DNA from 3 places in the Tahibacter amnicola genome. Region 3 is predicted to be linked to each of the others. Evidence: riboswitches for the same ligand, from Rfam matches in the RefSeq annotation. Region 3 holds a riboswitch; each other region holds the start of a gene.
What was found. A riboswitch is a leader RNA that binds a small molecule or an ion and turns the genes downstream of it on or off. The one in region 3 is predicted to bind cobalamin.

Region 1 (2,249 bases), 2.1 Mb from region 3:
GACTGCGAGGTGACTTCGATGATCTCGGTGCACAGGTTCGACAGATGGACGACGTTGCCTTCCTTCGCCGTCTGGTTGCAGGCGCGGTTGGACTTGTCCTTGAACGTCATCCAGCCGTTCCCGGTCTGCGCCAGCGAACGCATCATGCGGGCGTAGAGGTCGCGCGCACGGATCTGCTTCATCGCAAGGCCGGCGGCTTCGGCCTGCTCGTAGGCATGATCAAATGCCGGGCCGAAACGGTCGACGAGCTGCGGCACGATCTTCGGGTCGAACAGCGACCACATGCCGTCGGTCTCGACGCGGCGCATGAAGAGGTCGGGAATCCAGTTGGCGAGATTGAGGTTGTGCGTGCGACGCGCCTCGTCACCGGTGTTCTCGCGCAGCTCGAGGAATTCCTCGATATCCGCGTGCCAGGTTTCCAGGTAGACACAGGCCGCGCCCTTGCGCTTGCCGCCCTGGTTCACCGCGTTGACCGAGGCGTCCAGTGTCTTGAGCCACGGCACGATGCCGTTGGAAAGGCCATTGGTCGAGCGGATCAGCGAACCGCGCGAACGCACGCGCGTATACGACAGGCCGATGCCGCCGGAGAACTTCGACAGCATCGCCACGTCGGCATAACGCTTGTAGATCGCTTCGAGCGAGTCATCCGGCGAATCGAGCAGGAAGCAGGATGACAGCTGCTCGTGCGTGGTACCGGAATTGAACAGCGTCGGCGAGCTCGGCAGGTAGTCGAGGTTCGCCATCAGGCGGTACAGCTCCAGCGCCTCGCCCACGTCTTCGCTCAGGGCACAGGCGATGCGCAGGAAGAACTGCTGCGGCGTCTCGATGACCTTGCGCGACTGCGGATGACGCAGCAGGTAGCGGTCGTACAGCGTCCGCAGACCAAAGTAGTCAAAGCGCTTGTCCATTTCCGGATCGAGCGCGTTGTTGAGCTTGCGCGCATTGGCCTGCACGAATTCGAGCAGACGCGCATTGATCAGCCCCAGCTCATGGCCGCGCGCCACCGACTGCGAAAACGCGTGGATTTCCTGGCCACCCACTTCCTTGTCGATATAGGCCGCGAGCAGACGCGCCGCGAGACGGCCGTACTCGGGCTCTTCGGCAGTGAGCATGGCGGCGGTGCGGATCGACAGTTCGTCCAGCTCGCGCGTGGTGGCACCGTCGTACAGGCCGGAGATCGTGCGCGTGGCCACGCGCATCGGGTCCACCGAAAACAGGCCGTCCGCTGCGCGCGTGACGGCGCGGACAATCTTGTTCAGGTCAACCGGCTCGCGCTTGCCGTTGCGCTTGGTGACAGCCATGGCGCCGCTGGAGTGCGGTGGCGTCAGCGCAAACTGCGGCGCGCGGGTTTCGTTGTCACGCGCGGATCGCGCGGCGGTGGAAGTGGTGTTGTCGAGTTCGGTCGTATGCATGGCGTCCCTCCGGTGCGAGTGGGGGCACGGTCATCGTCCCGGCCCAGGGGACGACAAAACGAAGGGACGGCGACGCCGCGGTCAGGGACCGCCGCATGGCCACGCCCCCTCGGGCGTGCGGAGTGCAGGATGGTGATCGGCGGTCGCGCGCGATGAGACGGCGCAACCTTTAGGCCGACGACCTCCCCGCGGAGGCTCCGGAGCCAGTCCGCGCGGTGTGCGACGCGCGGCTGTCGGCAGGTATTCGGGCTCGCGGACCCGGCCCGACACGCGTCGAACCGCCTACACGCCGTCGCTTCCCAGCCCCGGAGGACCAGTGCATTTGACGACTGTCGTTTCCACTCACCGCTGCGGGGCAGCTCCGGAATTTCACCGGATTCCCGTTTAATCCCGGCCGAGACCGGGAACCGACGGGACACAACATATCGGGGTTGACAGAACCGGGTCAACACAAAAGGCTGTGGACTGAGCCCTTCGTCACCGAATCGGGCGAGCTCGGCGGAAGCGCCGTGTCAAGCCCGCGCCGCCGTCCTCAAGGGCACGCCAGCGCAGACGCGACGGTGCCCTCGGCAGCCGCACGCTCGGGCGCTGCGGCCCGCGCCGGGGACACTGGCCGGGCCGCGTCGACCGGCGTGGTCTGCGGAGCGAGAACGTCCGGCCGGACGATGTAGCCATGCATGAACAGCAGGTCTTTGGCGATCGAGAACTTGGCGAGGGAGAACATGGTGGGCTTCGCTTTGCGCCGAGGGCGCTGTGTTGAGGCGAATGCAAGCGTAGTCGCGCCATACCGCTGCAAAAAGCGATATCTTCGCAAGCCAGGCTTGAGGAATTCTCACA
Region 2 (2,249 bases), 1.4 Mb from region 3:
CCTGCGTCTGCACGGCGGCGGCCGTTTCCTTCTCCAGGTACGCCTGGTAGTCCGCATCGCTCAGCAGGCCCGCGCGGTTGCGGGCGCGTGCCTCTCGCACTGCCCTGGTCTGGGGAAAGGACCCAATCGTGGTGGTCGGAAACAGCGGCAGCCGCAGGGCTTCGCGCTGGCGTTCCGCACGCACGGCGTAGGGACTTTTGCGCGTGCCCTGGTCCGCGGTGAGCGCTTCCAGCCGGCGCCGCAGCCCCGGGCGGGTCACCAGCGGCGACAGCAGGCGCGCCGCGCGTGCCGCACGTGCCGCGGCAAGGGCTGCCAGAGCCCCTGCATCGTTGCGCTGAGCGTCGGCGATGGTGCGCAGCTCCTCGATCTTCTGCCGCGCGAACGACAGCCAGGGACGAATCGCGCCGGGCAGTGCCGTCTCCGGCGCCAGGTCGATTGGTACATGCAGCAGCGAGCACGAGCTGGACAGCCAGATCTGCCGGGACGGCAGCTGCGCATGTGCGCGCTGCGAGGCCAGCAAGGCCTTGTCCAGGTCCGCGCGCCATACGTTCCGGCCATCGGCCAGGCCCAGGCTGAGCGTGCGGTCGGACGGCAGTACCCTGAGCACGTCGTCGAGCTGGTCGGGCCCGCGGACCAGGTCGATGTGCAGGCCGTTGGCCGGCAACCGTGCGGCAAATGCCGCGTTGTCACCCAATGCGCCAAAGTACGTGGTCAGCAACCGCTTCGGTCCGTCTGCCCTGGACAGCACTTCCCACGCGTGCTCGTACGCGTGGCGCGTGTCCTCGTCCAGATCGAGCACCAGGAACGGCTCGTCGATCTGCACCCATTCCGCGCCCGCCTGCTTGAGTGCCGCCAGCAGCTGCACGTAGCAGGGCAGCAGGGCGTCGAGCAGGGCCAGTCGCGCGCTGCCGTCGGTGGTCTTGGCCAGCAGCAGGAAGCTCACGGGGCCCAGCAGCACGGGCCGGGGACGAAGCCCGGCGTCGCGTGCCTGGATGAATTCCCGTACGGGCTTGTCATCGCGCAGGCGGAACGTTTGGCCGCGTCGCAGTTCCGGTACCAGGTAGTGATAGTTGGTGTCGAACCACTTGGTCATTTCCAGCGCGCGCAGATCGTGTCCGTCCTTCTGCAGGCCGCGGGCGAGGGCGAAATAGCCGGTGAGAAAATCCGCATCGAGCACGGCTCGGTGGGAATCGGGCACGGCGTCGAACATGACGGCGTGATCGAGGACATGGTCGTAGAGCGAGAAGTCGTTGACGGGCACGACATCTGCCCCGGCATCCTGGGCCAGGCGCCAGTGACGCAGGCGCAATTCCGACGCAGCCTGCTGCAGGGCCGCGGCGTCGGACTCGCCGCGCCAGAAGCTTTCCAGCGCCCGCTTGAGCTCGCGCTTCAAACCGATGCGGGGAAAACCGAGATAAGTAACCAAAGACATTGCAATTCCTCCAGCGTTTGTGAGTACGCCGAGAGGAACGAAGGCACGACACGCCGCAGCGTCTGCCGGCATGGCCTGACCCTTCGCCCCCGCGGGCGAACCGGAATCGCGGACAAACGCCGAAGACCGGCATGCGCCGGTGTCCGGATGTCTCCCCGCGGAGCTCCAGGTCGTACGAAAGCGGTTGCTTTCGGTCGAGGCAGGTCTTCGGGCTTATGGACGTGGCGGTGTCTTGATCACCGCTTGCCTACTGTTCGCCGCTTCCCGGCAGGGGAGCCAGTGCCATTGGCGAAGGTCGTTTCCAATTACCGCTGCGGGGCAGCTCCGGATTCCAACCGGATTCCCTTTTCATCCGGGGCGTGACTCCCGGAACCATCAACGCCGCGGACGTTAAGACGTATAGACGTCCGAGTCAATCGGCTGCGGCGTACTGCCCGTTTACTGGAAACCGTTGGCGAAGATGGCGTCGACCGGTCCAGTCAGGGAATCGGCCAGTTCATTGATGTATTCCTCGATGGCGGTATAGCCCGACGGGCGGACGAGGGCCGCGTCGTTGACCGAGGGGTTCAGGCCGTGGGCGGTCTCCCAGGCGTTAGGCATGCCGTCGTTATCCGTATCCACCGGCGGCGCCGACGGCGCGGGCAGGCCGGTCATCCATTGGCTGCTGTCCAGGAAGCGATTGCCCCAGCTGCCCGAGCGCGCGGTGTATTCGGTCCGTGCCGCCGTCGCGACCTGATCGCGCGGATACGCACCGGCACGGTCAAACACGGCGCCCGCGGCGGTCGCATTCGCCTGCGTGGCCACCGGGACGTAGCCG
Region 3 (2,249 bases):
CGAACGAGCGTGATTCTTCCGGCTGCAGCGTCGGGTTTCCGAAGTTCGGGTAGTACAGTTCGTTGAAGGTCGGTGCCTTGAAGGCCGTGCCGTAGCTGGTCACCAGGCGCAGATTTTCGGTGAGCCCGTAGCCCCAGGCAGCACCGCCGGTAGCGTGGCTGCCGAATTGCTCGTTGTCGTCATTGCGCGCCGACAGCTGCACGTCATGGCGCCCGAACTGGCCCTGGTACTGGGCGAACACGCCGATGTCCTCGCGCGAGCGTTCGTCGAAGGTGGTGGTGCTGTCGACCTTGTCGTCGACCCGGTCGCCACCCAGGGTCAGCAGGTGATGCGGGGCCAGGGTAATGTCGCCCTGTACGGAGAGGCTGTCGCGGCGCGTATTGAACTTGCTTGAGAAGACGCCGTTGAGCAGGTTGTCCGAATCGTCATTGTTGCGGCCCGCCGTGACAGTGAGCTTGAACGCCTCGGACGGCGTGACGGTGAGCTTGGTGCCGATCACCTGCTGGCGGTACTGGCTTTCGTTGACGAAGGTGCCGTCAAAGTAGTTGTGGCCTTCCGTACGCAGGATGTTGGCTTCCGCCTCGACTGCCTCGCTGAAGCGCCAGCCGCCGCGCAGCGCGCCGGAGACATTTCGGTAGGCGTCGTTGTCCGGTTCATAGGTGAAGCAGCCGGCGCCGCCGGGGAAGGGCTTGCCGTTGCAGGCGTTGAAGCCATCGGTGTCCGAGTAGGCGGCATTGGCGGCGAACCAGCCCTGGTCGCCCGCCAGGCTCAGGCCGGCAGCGGCCTCGCGGGAGTTTTCCGAGCCATAGCCCACACTGAAGTGCGGGGCGAATTCGCCGTGGGCGCGCCGGGTAAAGATCTGGATGACGCCGCCGAGCGCCTCGGAACCGTAGAGACTCGAACGGGGGCCGCGGACGATTTCAATGCGTTCGATCTGCTCGACCGGCAGATCCTGGAAGGCCACATTGCCGGAGGTGGCGGAGCCGACCTTGATGCCGTCGATCAGCACCAGGACGTGATCCGATTCGGTGCCGCGCAGGAACAGGGAGGTGTTCCTGCCGGGCCCGCCGCTGTTGGAAACCGACACGCCGGGCAGGCCGCGCAACAGATCCTGTAGCGACCGGGCCTGCAGGCGCTCGATGTCGGCGCGGGTGATCACATTGACCGGCGCGAGCGTGTCGTCGACCGTAACGGCGGTGCGTGTCGCGGTGACGATGACATCGTCGAGTTCTTCGTCGCCGGTGGCGGCGGAGGCAGCATGGGGCAGGGCCAGCAGCGCGATCACTGCGGCGGAAAGCAGGTTCAGTTTCATGGGTTCCTCCGCGCTCACCCGCGCGGTTTCGTAAGACAAGACACGGTTTGCGGAGGACGCAGGGCGAACGGGCAGGATGCACGCCGCGGCGCTGCCCTCCGCAGCACCACCAGATCCGCCGTGCGGACCGCTCCAAGGCCGGTCTCCGGACTCACGAGTGGATCGTCCTGATCCCGCGCGGCGCCTTCCCGGATCACATCCAGTGGCTCATGCCGTGCGTTTGCTCGTTTACCGTTGCGGGGGCAGCGCCGGGATATGCACCGGCTTCCCGTTTAAGCGGCAGGGCCCAAGACCCATCCGCCACCGTGGAGCGGCGCGGATGGTACAGGAGCTTCGGCCGGCTAGCGAGTTATTTGCCCATCGGTAGTCATCGGGCGGGGCACCGGGCTTGCGCCGCGGGCCGGCAGATCGGCGGCGGACACGCTGATCTGCTCGTTGCGCCGGCGCGGCAAGGCCTGGGGCTGGTGCCGGTTGATAAAGGCCACCAGACCCTCCCGAACCTCACAGCGGAGGTCGAAATTGCGCCCGGAATCGGCGGCGCTGACCAGGGCGCGCAAGGCAATGGCGTACTCGCTCACTTCGGTTACCTGCAGCAGGCAGGTGCGCCTGTCCCATAGGGGCGAGGCCTGGCAGATGCGCTCCAGTTCCGCGCGCACTGACTGGACGTCTATACGGTAATCCGCCCAGATCTGCGCCGTTCCCAGGAGCGAGGAATTGGTTCGCGTCCAGTTCTCGAACGGATGTTCGAGGAAATAGTTCAGGGGAACGACGAGCCGGCGTTCATCCCAGAGCCGCACCACGACATACGTTCCGCCGATTTCCTCGATCCGCCCCCATTCCTTCTCGACGATGACCACATCGTCGATGCGGATCGGCTGGCTCAGTGCGATCTGAATACCGGCGATCAGGTTCGCCAGTACCGGCTTGGCCGCAAAAC

Region 1: it holds a riboswitch for cobalamin, as region 3 does, so the genes downstream of both, N4264_RS00385 (ribonucleoside-diphosphate reductase subunit alpha) here and btuB (TonB-dependent vitamin B12 receptor) in region 3, are expected to answer to the same signal.
Region 2: it holds a riboswitch for cobalamin, as region 3 does, so the genes downstream of both, metE (5-methyltetrahydropteroyltriglutamate--homocysteine S-methyltransferase) here and btuB (TonB-dependent vitamin B12 receptor) in region 3, are expected to answer to the same signal.

What each region holds. Positions count from the first base shown of each region.
Region 1 covers NZ_CP104694.1:100,971-103,219, forward strand. The annotation lists gene N4264_RS00385 (ribonucleoside-diphosphate reductase subunit alpha) at 1-1,412, opposite strand, end outside; cobalamin riboswitch at 1,630-1,839, opposite strand; gene N4264_RS00390 (hypothetical protein) at 1,945-2,136, opposite strand.
Region 2 covers NZ_CP104694.1:5,858,480-5,860,728, reverse strand. The annotation lists gene metE (5-methyltetrahydropteroyltriglutamate--homocysteine S-methyltransferase) at 1-1,432, opposite strand, end outside; cobalamin riboswitch at 1,614-1,824, opposite strand; gene N4264_RS23130 (pectate lyase family protein) at 1,871-2,249, opposite strand, start outside.
Region 3 covers NZ_CP104694.1:4,487,173-4,489,421, reverse strand. The annotation lists gene btuB (TonB-dependent vitamin B12 receptor) at 1-1,312, opposite strand, end outside; cobalamin riboswitch at 1,432-1,635, opposite strand; gene N4264_RS17470 (mechanosensitive ion channel family protein) at 1,654-2,249, opposite strand, start outside.